3 regions of the Lactobacillus iners genome follow, and region 3 is predicted to be linked to each of the others. Evidence: predicted binding sites of a transcription regulator. Region 3 holds the regulator's gene; each other region holds the start of a gene.

Region 1 (6,780 bases), 580 kb from region 3:
CTGGAAAGGAAATATTATTCATGCACTTTTTAGGTGAATTAATTTTAATTTTATTAATTACAACCATTTTAGGGCAGTTGTTTACACGTTTGGAAATGCCTGCCGTAATTGGTCAATTATTATCTGGAATTATTTTAGGACCAGCTATGTTGTCATTAGTACATCCCAATCAAACCATAACCTTGTTTTCTGAATTTGGTGTAATTTTGCTAATGTTCTTAGCGGGATTGGAAAGTGATATAGATTTATTGAAAAAGTATTTTAAGCTTAGTTTCACTGTTGCAAGTATAGGTGTAATTTTACCTGTTCTCTTTATTAGCACCTCATGCTTGTTCTTTAAAATGAAACCTCTAGAAGCTTTATTTATCGGAATAGTGTTTGCTGCTACTAGCGTTTCAATATCTGTTGAAGTGTTAAAAGATGCTAAGCAATTAAATAGCAGAGCGGGAACAGCTATTCTTGGAGCAGCTGTGGTAGATGATATTTTAGCAGTTGTTGTTTTAAGCTTATTTACTACTTTCAGTCATGAAGGTGGACGTAGTGGTTTAACTAATAACTTTTTTATCAACATTGTAATTGAAATAGGTTATTTCATAGTTGTTTGGCTAATATATAAATTTATTGCACCATATTTTATGCGAATTGCAGAAAAAATTTCAGTTTCTTATTCAGTGGTAATTGCCTCGTTAATATTGTCATTAACTATGGCTTGGGTAGCTGATTTTGTAGGCTTGAGTGCAGTAGTAGGTGCCTTTTTTGGAGGATTAGCAATTAGACAAACACCTCAATACGAAGAAGTTGCAGAATCAGTTTCTGCTATTGGTTATTCTATTTTTATACCTGTATTCTTTGCAGAAATTGGACTAGTAATGACTTTTTCTAGCATGATTCAAGATGCAATTTTTATTATTTTAATGACTATTTTAGCTTTGTTATCTAAATTCTGGGCTGGTAAATATTCTAGTGAATATTTTGGATTCACGCCTTTAGAAGGTAATATTGTTGGAGCAGGTATGATTTCACGAGGTGAAGTAGCATTAATTGTTGCACAAATTGGAATTGCACATCATCTATTTCCACGTGATATTTACTCCAGTTTAATTTTAGTAATTATCGTAACCACTGTTATATCTCCATTCATACTAAATTATTATATTAAAAAAACGCCACAATTAAGTTAATCATTAAAAGCAAAAAGGACTTGTATTTGTATACAAGTCCTTTTTATTCAGCCTAACATATTATTTAACATATGAACTAAAATCGAATATCTCAAATCCTTTGTCTGCAAATATGTAAATGCCAAAATCATCCCCATTACCCAGTATAAGTATATAAAAATCGAAAAAGTTGGATCATGCAACCATGCAAATAAAAAGCCATTGATAATAATGCCAAATGTTTTGCTATATATATTATCTTGAGTAAAAAAGTAATTGAAAAATAAACCTCTAAAAATTATTTCCTCACAAAATGGAGCAACTAATATAACTAAAACTTTAAATAGAGAGCCTACTCTTTGTTGCATATGAATTAATTCTTTTTGATTAGCTGAAATATGATTTGCATAAAAGAATTTTATCATCACAACCTGACAAACAATAAGTAAGATAAACATACCTAATGAAAATAATATTCGCTTAATATCCCAATGTGGCTTATTATTAAACGATAATTTCTGGTGTTTTAGACCTTTATAATATAAATATGCTAGCAGTAAAATACCTACCAAAGAAATAGCTACTGCCAAGATATTATAGAAAGGTTTCCAAGTTTTGGGAATTCTGAAAAAATATAATAACTGTAATAGTGTATATATAAAGAAAGCAAAGAAAATATATAACGCATGTATTAGGTGAGAAATAATTTTTTTCATAAACATTACCTTCCATTTTATTTAATATTTAAAATCCAGAGGAAAATAATAAAAATAAAGAACAAAACCCACATCATTGGCGTAATTTCTTTATATTTTTTAGCAGCAATCATACAAATAGGGTATGTAATCATGCCAAGAGAAATGCCATCAGAAATACTATATGTTAAAGGCATACCTAATAAAATTAAAAATGCTGGTACTGCAATTTCTAGTCGATCCCAATGAATATGTGCAGTATTTTGTGCCATCAATACACCTACAATAATTAATGCAGGAGCCGTAACTTGAGCAGTAAAAATTGATAAAAGAGGACTAAAAAGCATTGAAATTAAGAAGAAAATCGAAATAAATACTGCAGTTAATCCTGTTCGTCCACCCACTGCAATACCTGAACTAGATTCAACAAATGCCCCCACAGGAGATGTACCTAAAACTGAACCAGCCATCATTGCCGTAGAATCTGCCGCTAATGCTTTTCCCACTCGTGGCATCTTATTATTTTTAATAAATCCAGCCTGCTGAGCTAATCCAATCAATGTACCTGCCGTATCAAAGAAAGTAACTAAAAGAAATGTTAAAACAACAACCACCATCTGCACAGTATTAATATCACCAATATGATAAATCGCTTGACCAAATATCGGTTGTAAACTAGGAGCAAAAGATATAAATTTGGTTGGTATAGCAATTTGACCTATTACTATGCCAAATATAGCTGCAAAAACCATGCCAATAAATATAGAACCTGGTATATTTAAAATCATCAAAACTACAGTCAATAAAAGACCAAATATAGTTATCCATACTAAAGGATTCTCCAAAGAACCAATAGATACTAAAGTGGCTTTATTACCAACAATCATGCCACTATTTTGTAATCCTAAAAAAGCTATAAACAAGCCTATACCTGATGATATAGCAAATTTCAAATCAGCTGGAATTGAATTAATAATTTTTTCTCTTAGTTTAAGTAAAGTAATCAATATAAATAAAACAGAGGCCACAAAAACACTAGCTAAAGCTGTCTGCCACTTAACATGCATACCTATACATACAGTGTAAGCGAAAAAAGCGTTGATACCTAAAGCTGGAGCTTCTCCAATCGGATAATTAGCTACAATTCCCATAATTGCTGTTCCTAAAGCTGATGCTAAGGCAGTAGCCGTAAAAACAGCTCCTTTATCCATCCCACTAGCTCCTAAGACACTTGGATTAACAAATAGTATATATGACATAGAAATAAATGTTGTTAATCCAGCTAAAAATTCGATTTTTATACTTGTATGTGCTTCATCTAAGCTAAAATATTTTTTGATAATGTTCATGATAATTCTCCATTACTCTACTCATAACTTAGTCCAATCTTGAGGTAACTTGCCCACTTCTTTTAATTTTGCGACTATCATTTTTAAGACTTTATCACAATCATCGGCACTATTCATAAAATCATATTTATCACCATCTATAACCATTTTAGGAGAATAATTATATTGATCATACCATGGCTTATAATAAGTCAATAATCGTTTATAATAGTCTTCCAAAGTAGGATCATAACTCAATTGTTCATATTTACGACCACGCTTTTGGATTCTCTTAATCATCGTTTCATATGAAACATGAATATGAATTAATAAGTCTGGTTGCCTTTTAGGCATAGCTTTAAGTTCTGCCATCATACCATCAAGCAATTCATAGTACGTCGTTACTTCTTCTTTAGTAGCTCGACCTATATCGGCATTCATTTGAAAAAATAACGCATCCTCATAAATAGAACGATCTAATACATTATTATCTGCTGACAGTGCCTTTTTTATACTCTTAAAGCGTGTATTTAAAAAATATACTTGCAATAAAAATGCATATTTTTTAGGATTTTCATAAAATAATGGTAATACAGGATTATCATCAACACTTTCATAAAAAGGATCTGTCGCTAAATATTTAGATAATATACTTGTTAAACTGGATTTACCGGCTCCAATAGGCCCACTCAATACAATAACTGCCATCACTTTCCTTCTTTATAATTTACCCAAATTACGTAATTTTTCCATCACTTGGTTAACTACAATTTTCCGAGCAGATACATCATTAACAAAATCATATTTATCGCCATCTATCATTAACTTGTCTGACGCGTCATATTGTTCAAACCATGGATCATAGTGACTATTTAAACACGCATAGTAATCTTCTAATTTTGGATCTGTCGATAGTTGCTCAAATATCCTTCCTCGTTGTTTAATATGCTTAAGCATAGTATCAAGCGAAGCATGAATATAAATCAAAAGATCTGGTTTTTTATGCACACTACCTGGAACATCCTCCATCATATTATTGACTAAATCACGATATATCTTAAACTCCGTACTATCCGCAATACCATTATCAACATTCATTTTAAAGAAAACCGAATCTTCATAAATTGAATGATCAATGACACTATTTTTCATTTTGTTTGCACAATTAATTTGCTCTAATCTATGATTCATTAAATATACGTTTAACAAAAATGTATATTTAGACATATCTTTATAAAATAACGGTAAAATCGGATTGCCATCAACATTTTCATAAAATGCCTGGCCATGTAGTTCATCTGCTAAAATCTTGGTTAAGCTGGATTTACCGGCCCCAATAGGCCCACTTAATACAATAACTGTCATCACTTTCCTTCTACAATATATTGGTTTACCTATAAAAGTTTATAACAACATATTGTACCTAACAAGTATATTTTCAATTTAAAAATAACTTATGCATAATACATAAGTTATTTTTTTAAACTATGATAATTTAGCTGCTGCATCACGGTCAACAATAACAACCACATTCGGATGTTTTTGTAACACTGAAGCAGGAACAGTTTCTGTCACAGGTCCTTCAACCATTGCCTTAACTGCATCCTGTTTGGCAGCTCCATAAGCCATTAAAATGATTTGTTTGGCAGACATAATCGATTTTATGCCCATGCAAATTGCTCTTTTAGGTACATCATCTTGATTATCAAAAAATCTGGAATTAGCTTTAATAGTGCTAGAAGCTAATGTAACTTCATGTGTCGTGCTATCAAAAGGAGTGCCCGGTTCATTAAAAGCAATATGACCATTGCCACCAATTCCTAAAATTTGAATATCAATTGGGTTGTCAGAAATTATTTTATCATAATCAGCAATTTCTTGATTGATATCTTTAGCTTTACCATTAGGTATATAAGTTTTGTAAAATGGTTTCTTTTCAAAAAGATGTTTCTTCATAAAATAATGATAACTTTGACTATTTTGGGGATCTAACCCATAATATTCGTCTAAATTTATACTAGTTATATTAGTAAAATCCACATCGCTCTCTACCATCTGATCATATAGTGTTATCGGAGTTGAGCCAGTAGCTAAACCTAAAACTTTAGCACCATCCGCTACACCTTTTTTTATCAGTTCAAAGGCTTTTTTGCCACCTTCATATTTATCTTTAACAATTGTAACTATCATAATTTCAATCCCCTTCTTTCTAAATTGGTATAGTCCATTGTATACCTTTTGCTAAATTTGTCAACTATATTCAATAAAAAAACAATTTTTATAATATAAATATTTTTTAAATTTGATATTTTTTTAAAAAAATAATATAATTTCGAGTATGTGTTTTATTAATTAGGAGGATAAAAATGAGTCAAAAAAACAGCGATACTGCATTTTTTGGACAACCAAAAGGATTATCTACCATATTCTACACTGTAATGTGGGAAAGATTTAGTTATTATGGTATGCGTGCAATCCTTATTTACTATATATACTATGCAGTAAATAAAGGTGGCTTAGGTATGAGCCAATATAATGCTGCCGCCATTATGTCAATCTATGGATCTTTGGTATTTATTTCTACTTTATTAGGTGGTTGGATATCAGATCGTATATGGGGAACCTATAAAACTACTTTTATAGGTGGAATTTTGATTATGATGGGGCATATTTGCTTGTCAACTCCATTAGGTGTAGCAGCACTTTATCTATCAATTGCATTTATCGTCTTAGGTTCTGGTTTTTTAAACCCAAGTGCTTCTGCCACAGTTGGTAATTTATACGATAAGAATGATCAACGTAGAGATGCAGGTTTCAGCTTATATGTTTTTGGTATTAACTTTGGTGCAATGATCGCCCCGATCGTAGTACCTTGGGCTAGTTCTGGTTTTGGCTTTCATGTATTTGGAAATGTAACCAACTTCCATGCTGGATTTGTATTAGCCGCTATAGGTATGTTATTAGGTTTAATACAATATTATTTTGCAAGCAATAAATATTTACCTGCTAAATCATTTAAACCTGAAGATCCTATGACTAAACAAGAAAAGAAGCAAGTTTTAATCAAATTCTCATATGGGATCATATCACTACTAATAGTACTAGGTGCTATGGCACTTTTACACGCACTTAATATAAATAATATAATTAATTTAATTACTATTATCGCTGTTGTATTGCCGATCATTTATTTTACAATAATATTTAAATCTAATAAGGTATCGCACTCTGAACGCAGAAAAGTTATTGCGTACATTCCTTTATTTTTAGCAGCAATCATTTTTTGGGGAATTGAAGAATCAGGAGCCGTAGTTTTAGCATTGTTTGCTGAAAATAGAACTGTTCTACACTTAGGTAATTGGTACTTCCAAGCAGCAAACTTCCAACTATTGAACCCACTATTTATAATGATCCTAACACCGATATTTGTTGCATTATGGAACAGCTGGAAAAAACAACCTACGGCACCAACAAAATTTGCAGTGGGTTTAGGTTTTGCTGGATTGTCATATTTAGTAATGGCTATCCCGGGAGCATTATTTGGTACTAGCGGCCGAGTAAGTCCACTATGGTTAGTATTATCTTGGTTTATTGTAG
Region 2 (6,780 bases), 460 kb from region 3:
GCACAATAAATCCCCTTCTAACACTTGATTATTTATTATCGTTAGCTAACTTTTCTTCCATTCGATAACTCATATGTTTTTTGCGATGAACAATTTCCTCGTGTCTACCATGTACCATCGGACGTTTTAAAGGATTTCCTAAATAACCACAAGTTCTCTTTACACAATCACAACTTTCCGGATCATGATTTCCGCACTTAGGACATTGAAATCCCTTAGCTGTAGCTTCAAATTCTCCTGCAAAGTTGCATTTAAAGCAACGATCTATCGGTGTATTAGTACCTAAATAACCTACTTTATCATATGCATAATTCCAAACAGCTTCCAAAGCTTTAGGGTTCTGTCTTAAGTTAGGATATTCACAATAATGAATAAAACCACCTGCAGCATAATGAGGATATGGAGCTTCAAAATCTATTTTTTCAAAAGGTGTTGGATGCTTACGTACATCATAGTGGAATGAATTTGTATAATATTCCTTATCTGTAATGTCTTTAACAATACCAAATTTGGCAGTATCCAAACGACAAAATCTATCAGTCAAACTCTCACTAGGTGTGGAATAAACACTATAGTGATAGTGATTTGGATCTTCTGCCTCCCACTTAACGCAAGCATCATGCAATTTCTTAACAATATTAATTGTAAATTGGTGAGCTTCTTCATTGTGTTCCCAGCAGCTACCGTAAAAAACTGTACCTACTTCATATAAACCGATATAACCTAATGAGATAGTCGCTCTCTTATTTTTGAACAAATCATTAATGTCACCATCGGCAGGCAATCTTTTGCCAAAGGCACCATTTTCATACAAAATAGGAGCATTATCAGGCTTAGCTTGTCTGCACCTATCAGCTTTAATTTGTAAAGCTTCATGAGCAGTTTGAAGACGTTCTTTCAAAATAGACCAGAATAAATCTATATCACCCTTAGATTCCATTGCAATTCGAGGCAAGTTAATAGTCACAACTCCTAAGTTCATACGACCAGCGTTGACTTCTTTGCCATTTTCGTCTTTCCAACCTTGCAAAAATGAACGACAACCCATCGGTACTTTAAACGAACCTGTGATCGCCACTATCGTATCATACATCAAAACATCAGGATACATTCTCTTGGTTGAACATTCTAGAGCAAGTTGCTTGATATCATAGTTAGGATCAGTTGGATTTAAATTAAGTCCACGTTTTAATGTAAAGACCAGTTTCGGAAAAATTGCTGTACGACTTGTCCTGCCTAGACCCTCAATTCTAATCTTTAAAATAGACTTTTGAATTTCACGTTCAAACCAATCAGTACCTAAACCGAAACCTAAAGTAGTAAATGGAGTTTGACCCTGAGTAGAGAACAAGGTATTAATCTCATATTCCAATGCTTGCATTGCATCATAAATATCTTTTTTAGTACGTTTTTTAGCAAAGGCTTTTATTTTTTCTTGATCATCAAAAAATTCAGCAGCTTCATCAAGATGTTTTTGATAATTCTTCCGAGCATATGGAGCTAAAACTTCATCCACTCGATCAGCTGAACAACCACCATATTGGCTTGAAGCAACATTGGCAATAATTTGTGACATATGTGCTGTCGCTGTTTGAATAGAATGTGGTGATTCGATTTCAGCATTACCTATTGTGAAACCATGGCTCAACATTTCTTTGAAATCAATCAAACAACAGTTAGTCATTGGACTTAATGGAGTGTAATCTAAATCGTGCCAGTGAATATCACCACGTAAATGTGCTTTAGCAATATGCTCAGGCATCAAAGTTAAACCGATCGTCTTACCTACTGTTCCAGCAGTTAAATCACGTTGAGTAGAAAAAACACGTGAATCTTTATTAGCATTTTCATTAACAATAGTTGGATCATGCTCAAGCAAGCGATGCAAACGATCCGTAGTACCTGTCTGACGCACGAAATTTGCTTCATCTTGCTTACGATAATCAATATATTGTTGGGCAGCTTGCGTGAACCCCATCTCTCTCAAAACTCTAACAAAAGCAGAAGCGATTTCAACAGTTGTAACATTTTCCTTGCTAGCCAACTGGCTTAAAATTGCAGACAAAATAACCTGCTCATTTTTAGCTAAACCTAAATTATCTATCACCATTCTTAACTTATAAAGAGCAAAATCATAAACACTACCATCTCTTTTAGTAGCTTTTAATGGTATTGATACTTTAGATGTAATTATTTTTGCTTCACGCTGCTTCAACATAATCTATGTCTCCCTCATCAATTCATAATATCTATTCTAGCAGAATAAATGGAAAAAACAATGAAAAAGCACAATATCTTGTGGTTAAGGCTGTAACTAATTACATATTTAGTATCTAAACTCCTTGTCAGTCCTATCTCCAACATAAATTCAAGCAAAAAAAATCTAACAGATTTTTTCAATCCGTTAGACTCTAATTTTATAAATTAAAATATATAATAACTATATTCTATTTGCTCTTTTAGTAAATAAATAAATAGCAATAAGTATAATTAAGGCCACTATAAAAATTACAGGCACCAAAGCTAAGGAAAAAGAAGACATTATAGATGATATATTGTCCATCTTAGATATGGGATGTATGACTGCAATTAGTACAACAATAGCTGAGAATAAATCACCCATAAAAAGAAGTATTTTAGATTTTAAAGGAACAGAACCACCAGATGTTTTTCTTAATAACCTATATATTTCTTTGCTATAAGCAATCACTATAAAGTATACGCATAGTAAGCAACCTTGCATTATTGGACTTAACATAATAATTTTCTCCTTTAGCTATAATTAAAAAGTTCCAAATGACCATGTACCTATCCAAGTATTTAGATCCATATATATGTGTTGCTTTTTATGTTTGTTATTATACGCTTCTAAATCTACAGCAACTTGATTTAAACGAATAGTGTTCAATCCACATACAGCACCAATATATGGGGATAAAAGCCCACCTGCTATAGCAGCCATAGAATTATAATTGGCCCATGTGTGTAATTGAGAAACCATAGTATCTACTTGTGCATTACTTCTGAAATAATACCTAGTACCCCACCAAAAGTTCTTAGTAGAAGGAGTATTTGAAGCTCTATCTTGATAATTCAATACAAAGGACTTGGTTGTAGGATCAATCACAGCATGCTTTCTATAAACATCTTTATTAACAGAATCCAACTGCTCTGATAATTTAATATATGTTTGCTTAGGCAACACAAACTTGCCCAAATCACTTATTTCATATCTATTCTCATGAACCACAACCAATTGATCCAAATCCCGATATTGTCTTGGCATAAAGTTATCCCCTTGAACATCAGACGATACTGAACCTGTAGTAGCAGCATTAGCAATAATATCAGTTTTAACAATTCCTATTGACAAAAATAATCCTAATGTTGCAATTCCAATAGCCGATTTTCTGTTTAACATAATATTTCCTCCTTAGCTATGCTAATAAAAAATACAACCATTACCTTCACAACTTATTTTACTTCCATAAACCACAAAAGTCATTAGTAAAAAAATTTTTTTTGCATGTTTTTTTATGCTAGTAATCATTTTAATCTATTATCTTTTTATTAGCAATTTAACTATTAATAAAAAAGATGATATTTATATTACATCATACTTGTTTCAAAAAAATATCCTCAAAAAATTAGACATTCATCCAACCTTTGAGGATATTTTAAAACAATTTACAGCAAAAAACTACTTATTTTTTAAAAAAACTTCCTTTATTAACTTGATAATAAGCCTTATATCTTCCGATATATTTATAAAACATATACTTCATTAAAAGCCAACGCTTAAAACTACAATCAGCTTTATAAAATACTGTTGTTCCTACTCGCTTTTTCTTCAATAAATCTTCAGCTATTTCTTTATATTCATTCTCAAAAGCATATTGCTTAAATACCTTAGTTGGTACACCCAACCATAATACATGCTTTTTAGGATCTTGATTTGCATAAACAGGATCTTGATCTTTTAAGCTATCTTCAACATAATCGTCAATATAACACTTAGCTAAGTTGCAACCATTTAATGTTACATAAAAACTTGAACGCCCCTGACGTACATTAATTTCGAAAAACTTGTATTCATGATCACGCTCATCATATTTAATATCAAAGTTGGCCATACCAACATAGTTAATCTTCTCTAGAAAAGTTTTTACAGTATTATATAAATTCAGATTATACTCTGGCAAAATTGCTACATAATTGCCAATAGACTGCGGTGTTGGATCTTCTAACAATGGATGACCCAAACACATCATCTTCACCTTGTGGTTTTTATCCACATATGCATTGAGAACCCGCATTTTCGAATCATCACCAGGGATAAAGTCCTGCAAAATAAGATCTTCTTTATATCCGTGAGTATAAATTTTAGTAACAATATCTTTTAACTCAGCGGCATCATGAATTGTAAATGCCTTTTTACGACCTTCAAAACGACAATCAAGCCAAGATACAGGATCTTCTGGCTTTAAAGCAACTGGAAAACCAAAAGACATACACTTCAAATAATCATCAGTTTGATAATCAGTAATTTTAATTATTTGTGTTTTTGGGTAAGGTAAACCATATTTATCCGCAATCTTATAAAAATTCTCTTTAGAAATAAGCTTCTCTAATAAATCATAGTCAACATAAGGAATAACAAATGTCGCAGATAATTCATCTTTGTGTTTTGCTAGCAGTTCCACATAGCCATCACCGCACGCAATTAAAATAACTGGTTCAGAATGATCTTGATATTCAATCATTTTACTACGCATAACATTGATAAAAGTTGGGTCATCTTCAAAACCCGGATGAACCTCAACATCAACTATCTTAGAATAACGCGTAGCAGCTAAATGACCGGCAGCTAAAGTTTTTACTTTAATACCATAAGCCTCATGAAACGAACGTGCCATACCATAAACATTAATGTCACTCCCTAAAAGTATAGGTGTAAATTTTTTCTGCAATCAATCTCATCTCTTTCTTAAACTAATTTACCAGATGCTAATAAACTAGCAACTTCTGGTTGAACATGATTATATTTCTTTACTGTATTCTCATAGTCTACAAAAAACAACTTATACCAGACTAAAAAAGTATAAATAGTCCAAATCTTGCGTCTGTCTGAACCATCCCCACTAAAATTTTTATCCAACATAGCAAGAATTTTATCTTGATTAAAGATATTATTTACAAAATCTTCCGCAAATAAAAGTCTAACTTGCTTATAAAATTTTGGATCTTGCAACCATTGTTTAATTGGAGTTGGAAATCCTAATTTTGGTCGCTGAGCCCATTCTTCAGGTAATACTCTTTCAGCGGCTTTCCTAAGAGCATATTTCGTATCATATTTGTTAACCAAATACTTAGTTGGAATCGAATTAGCCAATTCTGCAATCTTTTTATCTAAGTATGGAACTCTAAGTTCTAATGAATGAGCCATAGATATTTTATCTGCTTTTTGCTCTATATCATTCAACATAAAGTGGTGTAAATCAATATATTGCATTTGTTTAACAGAATCAAGATTTTTAACCTTAGCAAAATCTGCTTGATAATTGCTATTAACTGTCAATTTATTTTGATATTTTGGTTGTAAAATATCATTTGCATCTTTAGCTGAAAAAATAGTCGGATAATTTATATCATAAATAACAGATTGACCAACGTAATATTCATCAGGAGAAGCTAAATTAGTATAAATATGCACTTTTCCCGGAAAATTAGGCAATTTTTTGATTCCCTTAGCCAATTTAAAACGCAAATTCTTGGGTATTTTTTTTAGACCAGAAGTGAAGACTTTAATAATATTATTATGCGTGTGCATGCCATAATTAACATAACCTGCAAATAACTCATCTGCTCCTTCACCTGAAAGGGCAACTGTAACATGTTTTCTTGCTAACTTACATAAATACCACAATGGAATAATAGACGGATTGGCGTCAGGTTCATCCATATGATACTGCATTTCTGGAAAATCATGCATAGCTTCTTCGGCTTTAACTTTATCAGAATAAAAAGTCCAACCTTTAATATCTGCTAACGCTTTGGCTTTTGAAGCTTCATCATAAGTAGCATCATCAAAGGAAATTGAAAATACATCATCAGGATTTAACAGACTAGTCACAAAACTTGAATCTACACCTTCTGATAAAAACGATCCAACTTTTACATCAGCATTATGATACAATTCAACAGTTTCTTTCAAATCTTCATTAATTTTATCTAAAGTTTGTTCAAAACTCAAACTGTTTTGTACATATTCTGCATCCCAATATTTATGAATATCGAACTTACCATTTTTATAAGCAAACCAGTGTCCAGCAGGAAATTTATAAACGCCTTTAAAAAAAGTCTCGTTCAAATCATTGTACTGATTCATTAAATATGGTTTCACAGCTTCAACATTCAATTCTTTTTTAAAGTAAGGAAAAGCTAAAAAGCTCTTCAATTCACTTCCTACCAATAACCTACCATCATTATTAGTATAATACATAGGTTTAATACCAAAAAAGTCCCTAGCACCATATAGAGTTTGATCGTTATCATCCCATATTAGAAAAGCAAACATCCCCCTAATACGTTTTAACAAACCATCCATACCCCACTCTTCATAGCCATGCAATAATACTTCTGTATCAGTTTTGGTCGTAAAAGTATGGCCACTATTAATTAATTCTTCTCTAAGTGGTTTGAAGTTGTATATTTCACCATTAAAAATAACAGCTCTGCTTTTATCCTCATTAAAAATAGGCTGACTACCACCACGTAAAT
Region 3 (6,780 bases):
AATATTAGATGTTCAGTTAATTACTTGGTGGGCTATGCACATAGTCATACCACTGCTGTTGATTATAAAGATGAAACAGTCTTTAAAGAGCCTGCAATTGTATTGGCTAATTGCACTTTCAATGATGACTATGCTTTATTAGAAATGATAGTTAAGATATTAATTGCGACTGCTAATCCTAATTGTATTGATTCGCAAAAAAATAATTCTTTATTTAATCGTAATTTAGATCGAATTGTATTGATTGTTTTGTTAAATTTCCATAAATTTTATATATCATATAAAAATCAATTGTTGGCTTGGATCGATTTTTTATGTTTGCAAATTGGCCTTGATAAATTTATTGAAAAAATATTCTTAAATATCAAATATTTGAAAAATAATGATTTAAATATACTTTTTGGTAATTTGAAATCGATTATTAATAATCTTGATTCTAATTTGATTAGTTTACAATGTCTAAACAATTTGACATCTTTGGATGATAAAGAACAGGTCAATATCATTATCCAGTTTTTAATTTATGCCAAAGCAAGTAATATAATTCCTTTCTCGGTAGATAATTCGTACATTTTGGCACATATGTTAGATTTGTTAAATAGATACGATTATGTGGCTGAAATGAAGAATCTATATGAATGTTTTGAAAATATTGTGCCCAACCATGATTATGCTTTTTTAGGCAATAAATATCATATTAGGACAAAATGTTAAAAGATTGCTAAAATAGCAATAGATTATATATGTTAAGGGAGACAAATTCTTTGAAAAAATTACTGCTTATTGATGGTAACTCTGTAGCATTCAGGGCTTTTTATGCACTATATAAACAATTAGATAAGTTTAAAAGCCCTGAGGGATTGCATACAAATGCAATATTTACATTTAAAAATATGCTGGATGTCTTATTGAAAAATATACAGCCAACGCACATGTTAGTAGCATTTGATGCAGGTAAAATTACTTTTAGAAATAAAATGTATGCTGATTATAAAGGCGGGAGAGATAAGACACCAAATGAATTATCTGAACAGTTGCCAATTATTAAAGAATTGCTTGCTTATTTAGGCATTAAATCATATGAATTAAGTAATTATGAAGCGGATGATATTTTAGGTACAATGGCTAAAATGGGCACCGATTTAGGCTTTGAAGTTACGATTGTAACTGGAGATCGGGATTTAACACAATTAGCTGGGGAACATGTTACGGTCATGGTAACAAAAAAAGGTGTCAATGACTTAGAAATCTATACACCAAAACATATGCAGGAAGTATATGGAGTAACACCCAAGCAATTTATTGATGTGAAAGCTTTAATGGGGGATGCATCTGATAATTATCCTGGCGTAGAAAAAGTAGGAGCTAAAACAGCTAGTAAGTTAATTAATCAATATGGTTCCGTTGAAAATCTTTATGAAAAAATTGACCAAATAAAAGCCTCAAAAATCAAAGAATATTTAATCAGGGATAAAAATAATGCTATTTTAGGTAAAAAATTGGCCACAATTGATTGTACATCACCAGTAGATTTAAAAATTGATGATTTAGAATTACAAGCACAACAATTAACGCAATTACGTAGTTTCTATGAAAGATTAGGATTTAAAAAGTTTTTGTCAGAATTGCCTGATGTTGAAGAAATAGATAATAAAGTTCAAGATGAATGTCATTATGAAATTTTGGATAAAGATAATTTATCTGAAATTTTTGCTACTGATTTTGATCATATTTCTTTTAATTTGGAAATGATAGGTGATAATTATCATTTGGCTCAATATGCTGGTTTTTCTGTGAAGATCAAGCAAAAAATATATGTTTGTGATGATGTTACGCTATTGCAAGAAGCACCACTAAAGAAAATATTAGAAGATAAGAATATTGCTAAGCAAGTTTTTGATTTGAAACGCAATTATGTAGGTCTACAAAGATTAGATATTACTTTGTCTAATGTTACAGATGATATTATGCTTGCATCTTATATTGCTGATAGTGAAAATAATGCAGGAGATTTAGGTGTATTAGCTAATTCTTATCAAGAATTTTATGTTCAATCTGATGAAATAATTTATGGTAAGGGAAAAAAGCAACATAGTGTGGATGTAGACACGTTGTATGCTCATATGGCAACTAAAGTTGATGTTTTAGATAAATTAAAAGCAAAAATTATGCCAGAATTGCAACAGCATGAACAACTGCATTTGTATAAGAATATAGAAATTCCTATAGCCGTAATTTTGGCAAAAATGGAAATAGCTGGAATTAAGGTTCAAGCAACCACTTTAGTTAAAATGAAAAATGATTTGGATGTGCGAATAACTGATCTAAAAAACAAAATCTATCAACTAGCTGGTGAAAAATTTAACATCAATTCACCCAAGCAATTAGGTGTTATCTTATTTGAGAAGTTAAAACTAACACCAGCTAAGAAAACCAAAACAGGTTATTCGACTTCTGTAGATGTTTTAGAAAAATTAGAATATCAAAGTCCGATAGTTGCTGATATTTTGGATTATCGCCAAATTTCCAAAATCCAATCAACATATATTAATGGCCTGTTGGATTATATTCAAGCGGATGGAAAAATACATACACGCTTTTTACAAACTTTAACTACTACAGGACGATTATCATCTGTAGAACCAAATTTACAAAATATACCTGTCAAACTTGAGGAAGGCAAGCAAATTAGAAAAGCGTTTGTTCCTTGTAAACAGGATAGCTATCTTTTTTCGTGTGATTATTCTCAGGTTGAACTTAGAGTTTTAGCACATGTATCACACGAAAAAAATATGTTGGAAGCATTTAAAGAGGGATATGATATTCATGCTCATACAGCTATGAAAATTTTTGGCTTATCAAATTTAGATGAAGTTACACCATTAATGCGTCGACATGCTAAAGCTGTTAATTTTGGTATTGTTTATGGGATATCCGATTATGGTTTAGCTAAGAATTTAGGAATTAGTCGTCAGGAGGCTCAAAATTTTATTAATAATTATTTTGAACAATATCCTCAGATAAAAGATTATATGAAAGCAGCTGTTAAATTGGCACGTGAAAAGGGATATGCTGAAACTATCATGCATCGTCGCCGTTTATTACCTGATATTCACAATAAGAATTTTAATATTCGTTCATTTGCAGAACGAACTGCAATTAATTCTCCAATTCAAGGTTCTGCAGCAGATATTATTAAAATAGCAATGATTAAAATGCAATCTGAGTTGGAACGGAGAAAATTGAAAACAAAAATGATTCTACAGATTCATGATGAATTGCTTTTCGATGTTCCTAGCGAAGAGCTAGATTTAATAAAGACTCTTGTCCCTAAGATTATGCAACAAGCTGCACAATTAGATGTTCCATTAATTGCTGATGCTAATTGGGGCCATAATTGGTATGAAGTTAAATAGAGGTGATCTTAAATGCCAGAAATGCCAGAGGTAGAAACAGTTCGTCGTACGTTGGAGCCACTGATTAAGGGAAAAATTATAAGTAATGTAACAATTTGGTATGATAAAATCATTGTGAATGATGCCGATTTTTTTCAAAGAAAAGTAGTAGGTCAAAAAATTTGGGCTATAGACCGATATGGTAAATATCTTTTAATAAGATTAACTAATAATCTGACTATAGTTTCACATTTGCGGATGGAAGGCAAATATCATTTTTTAGATAGTGATGCACCTAAGCAGAAACATGAACATGTACAATTTACTTTTTCTGATAATACATATCTTAGATATGATGATGTTCGCAAATTTGGTAGGATGCAATTGATTGAAACTGGTACTGAACGAAGAAATACTGGTATTAAGAACTTAGGATTTGAACCAAATAGTGAAGATTTTACCCTAGATTTTTTTCTAAACAAGGTAAAAGCTAGAAAAAGAGCGATAAAAAATGTATTATTAGATCAAAGTATTGTTTGTGGATTAGGGAATATTTATACAGATGAAGTTTTATGGCAGAGCAAAATACATCCCTTAAGTATTGCAAATAAAATTGCTCAAGATAGTTTGGTAGAATTATTTTATGATATAAACAATACAATAAAAATAGCTATTCAATACCATGGTACGACTTTTCATAGTTTCTTAGATGCTGATGGTCATACTGGTAAGTATCAATCAATGCTAAAAGTTTATGGCAAAAGTGGTGAACCTTGCAGCCGTTGCAATACTACTTTAGAAAAAATTAAAGTTAATGGTCGAGGAACAACATTCTGCCCATTGTGTCAGGTGGTTTATAAATGACATACTTTTTGGGATTAACTGGTGGTATAGCTACTGGTAAGAGTACTGCATCGAATTTCTTTAAAAAGCAAGGTATACCAGTTATTGACTCCGATTTGATAGCTCACCAGCAATTAAGTAAGAGAAATGTTATTGAAAAATTATCTCAATTGTTTGGAAATATGATTTTAACATCTAGTGGACAGATTGATCGCAAAAAATTGGGAGCGATTGTTTTTAATGATAAAAATTCATTAGCTAAGTTAAATGCTGAATTACATCCATTGATTTGTCAGCAGATAAAGCTCAAGATAGCTGAATATGAACGGATTGGTTGTCCTTTTGTTGTTTTAGATGCTCCTTTGCTTTATGAACTTAAATTAGATAAAGTTTGTAATGCAGTTTTGGTGATTAGTTTAAATTTTGAATTACAAAAGAAAAGATTAAAAGAACGTAACAATTTAAGCGACCTGGAAGCAGAAAAGCGGATATATAGTCAGTTGCCACTAGAAATTAAAAAAAATTATGCCAATTATGTGATTGAAAATGATCAGTCAGTAGAGATATTAGAAAATAAATTAGCAACTTTATTGAAAAATATAAGGAGATAAATTATGGAGTGTCCTAATTGTCATGAAAATGCCTCAAAAGTAATTGATTCTCGTCCTAGTGATGAAAATCGCTCAATTAGAAGACGGCGTGAATGTGAAAATTGCGGTTACCGTTTTACTACATTTGAAAGAGTTGAACAGACGCCATTATTAGTAATAAAAAATGATGGTACTAGGGAACCATTTAATCGTGAAAAAATATTACGTGGGGTGATGATGGCTGCTCAAAAAAGGCCGATTTCTAGTCAGCAATTAGATACATTGGTTGATCATGTAGATAATGCTGTACGTAAACAAGGTGTATCAGAGATTTCTTCTAAGGAAATTGGCGAGATTGTGATGGATGAATTGGCTAATTTAGATGATGTTGCATATATAAGATTTGCAAGCATTTACCGTCAATTTACTGATGTTTCTGGGTTTATGGAAGCAATGACAGATATGCTTAAAAAACAACATGGGGAGGACTAATACATGTATTCATGTACTAATCCTAAACAGCCGTTTTATGTAGCTAATAATGTTACGATTACTGCTGATGGTCAGAAAATATTATCTAGATTGTATCAACCATTAATTGGACATTTAGGTATGAGTATATATATCACATTGGCTAATGAATTTAATTCTTTACCTTTATCGATTGATTATAAAGTGTTATATCAACTCCAAGAGCAATTAGATTGTGGCTTGAAAGATATTTTTGATAGTATTCATAAGCTAGAAGCTGTCGGTTTAGTTAAAACATATTTAGGCGATAATCCTAGGTTAGGTTCAATAATTATTTTTAAATTGAGTGAAATTACTAATGCTCAGGAATTTTTTTCAACTTTTTTGTTGTCTAGTCTATTACAAGAAAAGGTAGGTATAGTCGCTTTTGATAATTTGGTAAAAGATTTTACGCCATCTATTTTTCAAGGATTAAATGATGCCCAGGATGTTTCCAGTGGATTTTTTGACGTGTTTAAGCTAACAGGTGATCATGCAATTGAACCTACTAAAGAAGTTATGGATGCTAAGAAGGTTATTGCTGCTGATAGTAATTCTAAGGTTGATATTAAGATGGGTAAAATGATTCAAAAAATTGATTGGCAATTTTTGGAAGATCTTTTACTTAAATACCATATTCCGGCAAATGAGGTAGATAGTCATAGAACTGAAATCGCTCAATTGATGACTTTTTATCAATTAGGTGAGCAAGATTTTACTAAGCTAGCTACAATGTGTTTGCATGCTGGAGATAAAAAATTGGATATGAAACTAATTCAGCGGATGGCTCATAATCAATTAGGACAACAAAAATTAGTGCATACTGTTGAACAACAACTATCTGAAACTAAGTCTGAAGATAGTTTAATACCAGATTTTGATAACGATGAAAAAAAGTTGCTAGAGGATGTTAATAGTAATCAACCACTAGATTATTTATATAAAATTAAGGAAAAAAAAGGTGGATATGTAACCGCCAATGAGAAAAGGGTTGTATATCGTTTGGAAAATGAATATCGTCTACCTAGTGAGTTGATAAATGTTTTGATCAAAACATGTCTTGATTATACATCTGTATTAACATTAAATTTAGCAGATAGAATTGCTAATAATTGGCTGCAAAATAAAATACATACAGCTCAAGAGGCTATTGCTTATACTAAAAAATGGCAAAAAAATAGGCAAGTACGTAGATTTAATAATAATTCAACAAGAAAACAAGCTAAAACCGATTGGAAGAATTATGATGTTGATAATGGTAAAAATACCGATGTATCATTGTCAAATGAAGAGTTGAATAATATTTTCAATAATTTTGGACGAAAAGAATAGAAAGAAAATAAGGCCAATGGAGAATATTTCTAGTATGTTAAAAAAAATAATCGCTAATCATAAATGTCAAATTAATCAAGATCAAATTATCGATTTAGTCTTAAATAATG

What was found. The regulator NrdR, encoded in region 3, represses ribonucleotide reductase genes. The targets are predictions, from matches to a motif close to ACACNATATATNGTGT.
Region 1: G6Z82_RS00160 (deoxynucleoside kinase) is a predicted target of NrdR. The motif match lies at 4,559-4,574, and genes of this name have one in related genera.
Region 2: nrdD (anaerobic ribonucleoside-triphosphate reductase) is a predicted target of NrdR. The motif match lies at 2,287-2,302, and genes of this name have one in related genera.

What each region holds. Positions count from the first base shown of each region.
Region 1 is NZ_CP049230.1:32,647-39,426, reverse strand. It holds gene G6Z82_RS00180 (cation:proton antiporter) at 21-1,181, shown strand; gene G6Z82_RS00175 (type II CAAX endopeptidase family protein) at 1,229-1,876, opposite strand; gene G6Z82_RS00170 (NCS2 family permease) at 1,894-3,204, opposite strand; gene G6Z82_RS00165 (deoxynucleoside kinase) at 3,226-3,891, opposite strand; gene G6Z82_RS00160 (deoxynucleoside kinase) at 3,904-4,551, opposite strand; gene nagB (glucosamine-6-phosphate deaminase) at 4,669-5,373, opposite strand; gene G6Z82_RS00150 (peptide MFS transporter) at 5,550-6,780, shown strand, end outside.
Region 2 is NZ_CP049230.1:1,226,925-1,233,704, forward strand. It holds gene nrdG (anaerobic ribonucleoside-triphosphate reductase activating protein) at 1-4, opposite strand, end outside; gene nrdD (anaerobic ribonucleoside-triphosphate reductase) at 29-2,218, opposite strand; gene G6Z82_RS06060 (hypothetical protein) at 2,441-2,758, opposite strand; gene G6Z82_RS06065 (hypothetical protein) at 2,783-3,421, opposite strand; gene G6Z82_RS06070 (carboxylate--amine ligase) at 3,705-4,970, opposite strand; gene asnB (asparagine synthase (glutamine-hydrolyzing)) at 4,988-6,780, opposite strand, start outside.
Region 3 is NZ_CP049230.1:768,449-775,228, reverse strand. It holds gene G6Z82_RS03880 (SIR2 family protein) at 1-714, shown strand, start outside; gene polA (DNA polymerase I) at 744-3,416, shown strand; gene mutM (DNA-formamidopyrimidine glycosylase) at 3,429-4,259, shown strand; gene coaE (dephospho-CoA kinase) at 4,256-4,849, shown strand; gene nrdR (transcriptional regulator NrdR) at 4,853-5,320, shown strand; gene G6Z82_RS03855 (DnaD domain protein) at 5,324-6,670, shown strand; gene dnaI (primosomal protein DnaI) at 6,687-6,780, shown strand, end outside.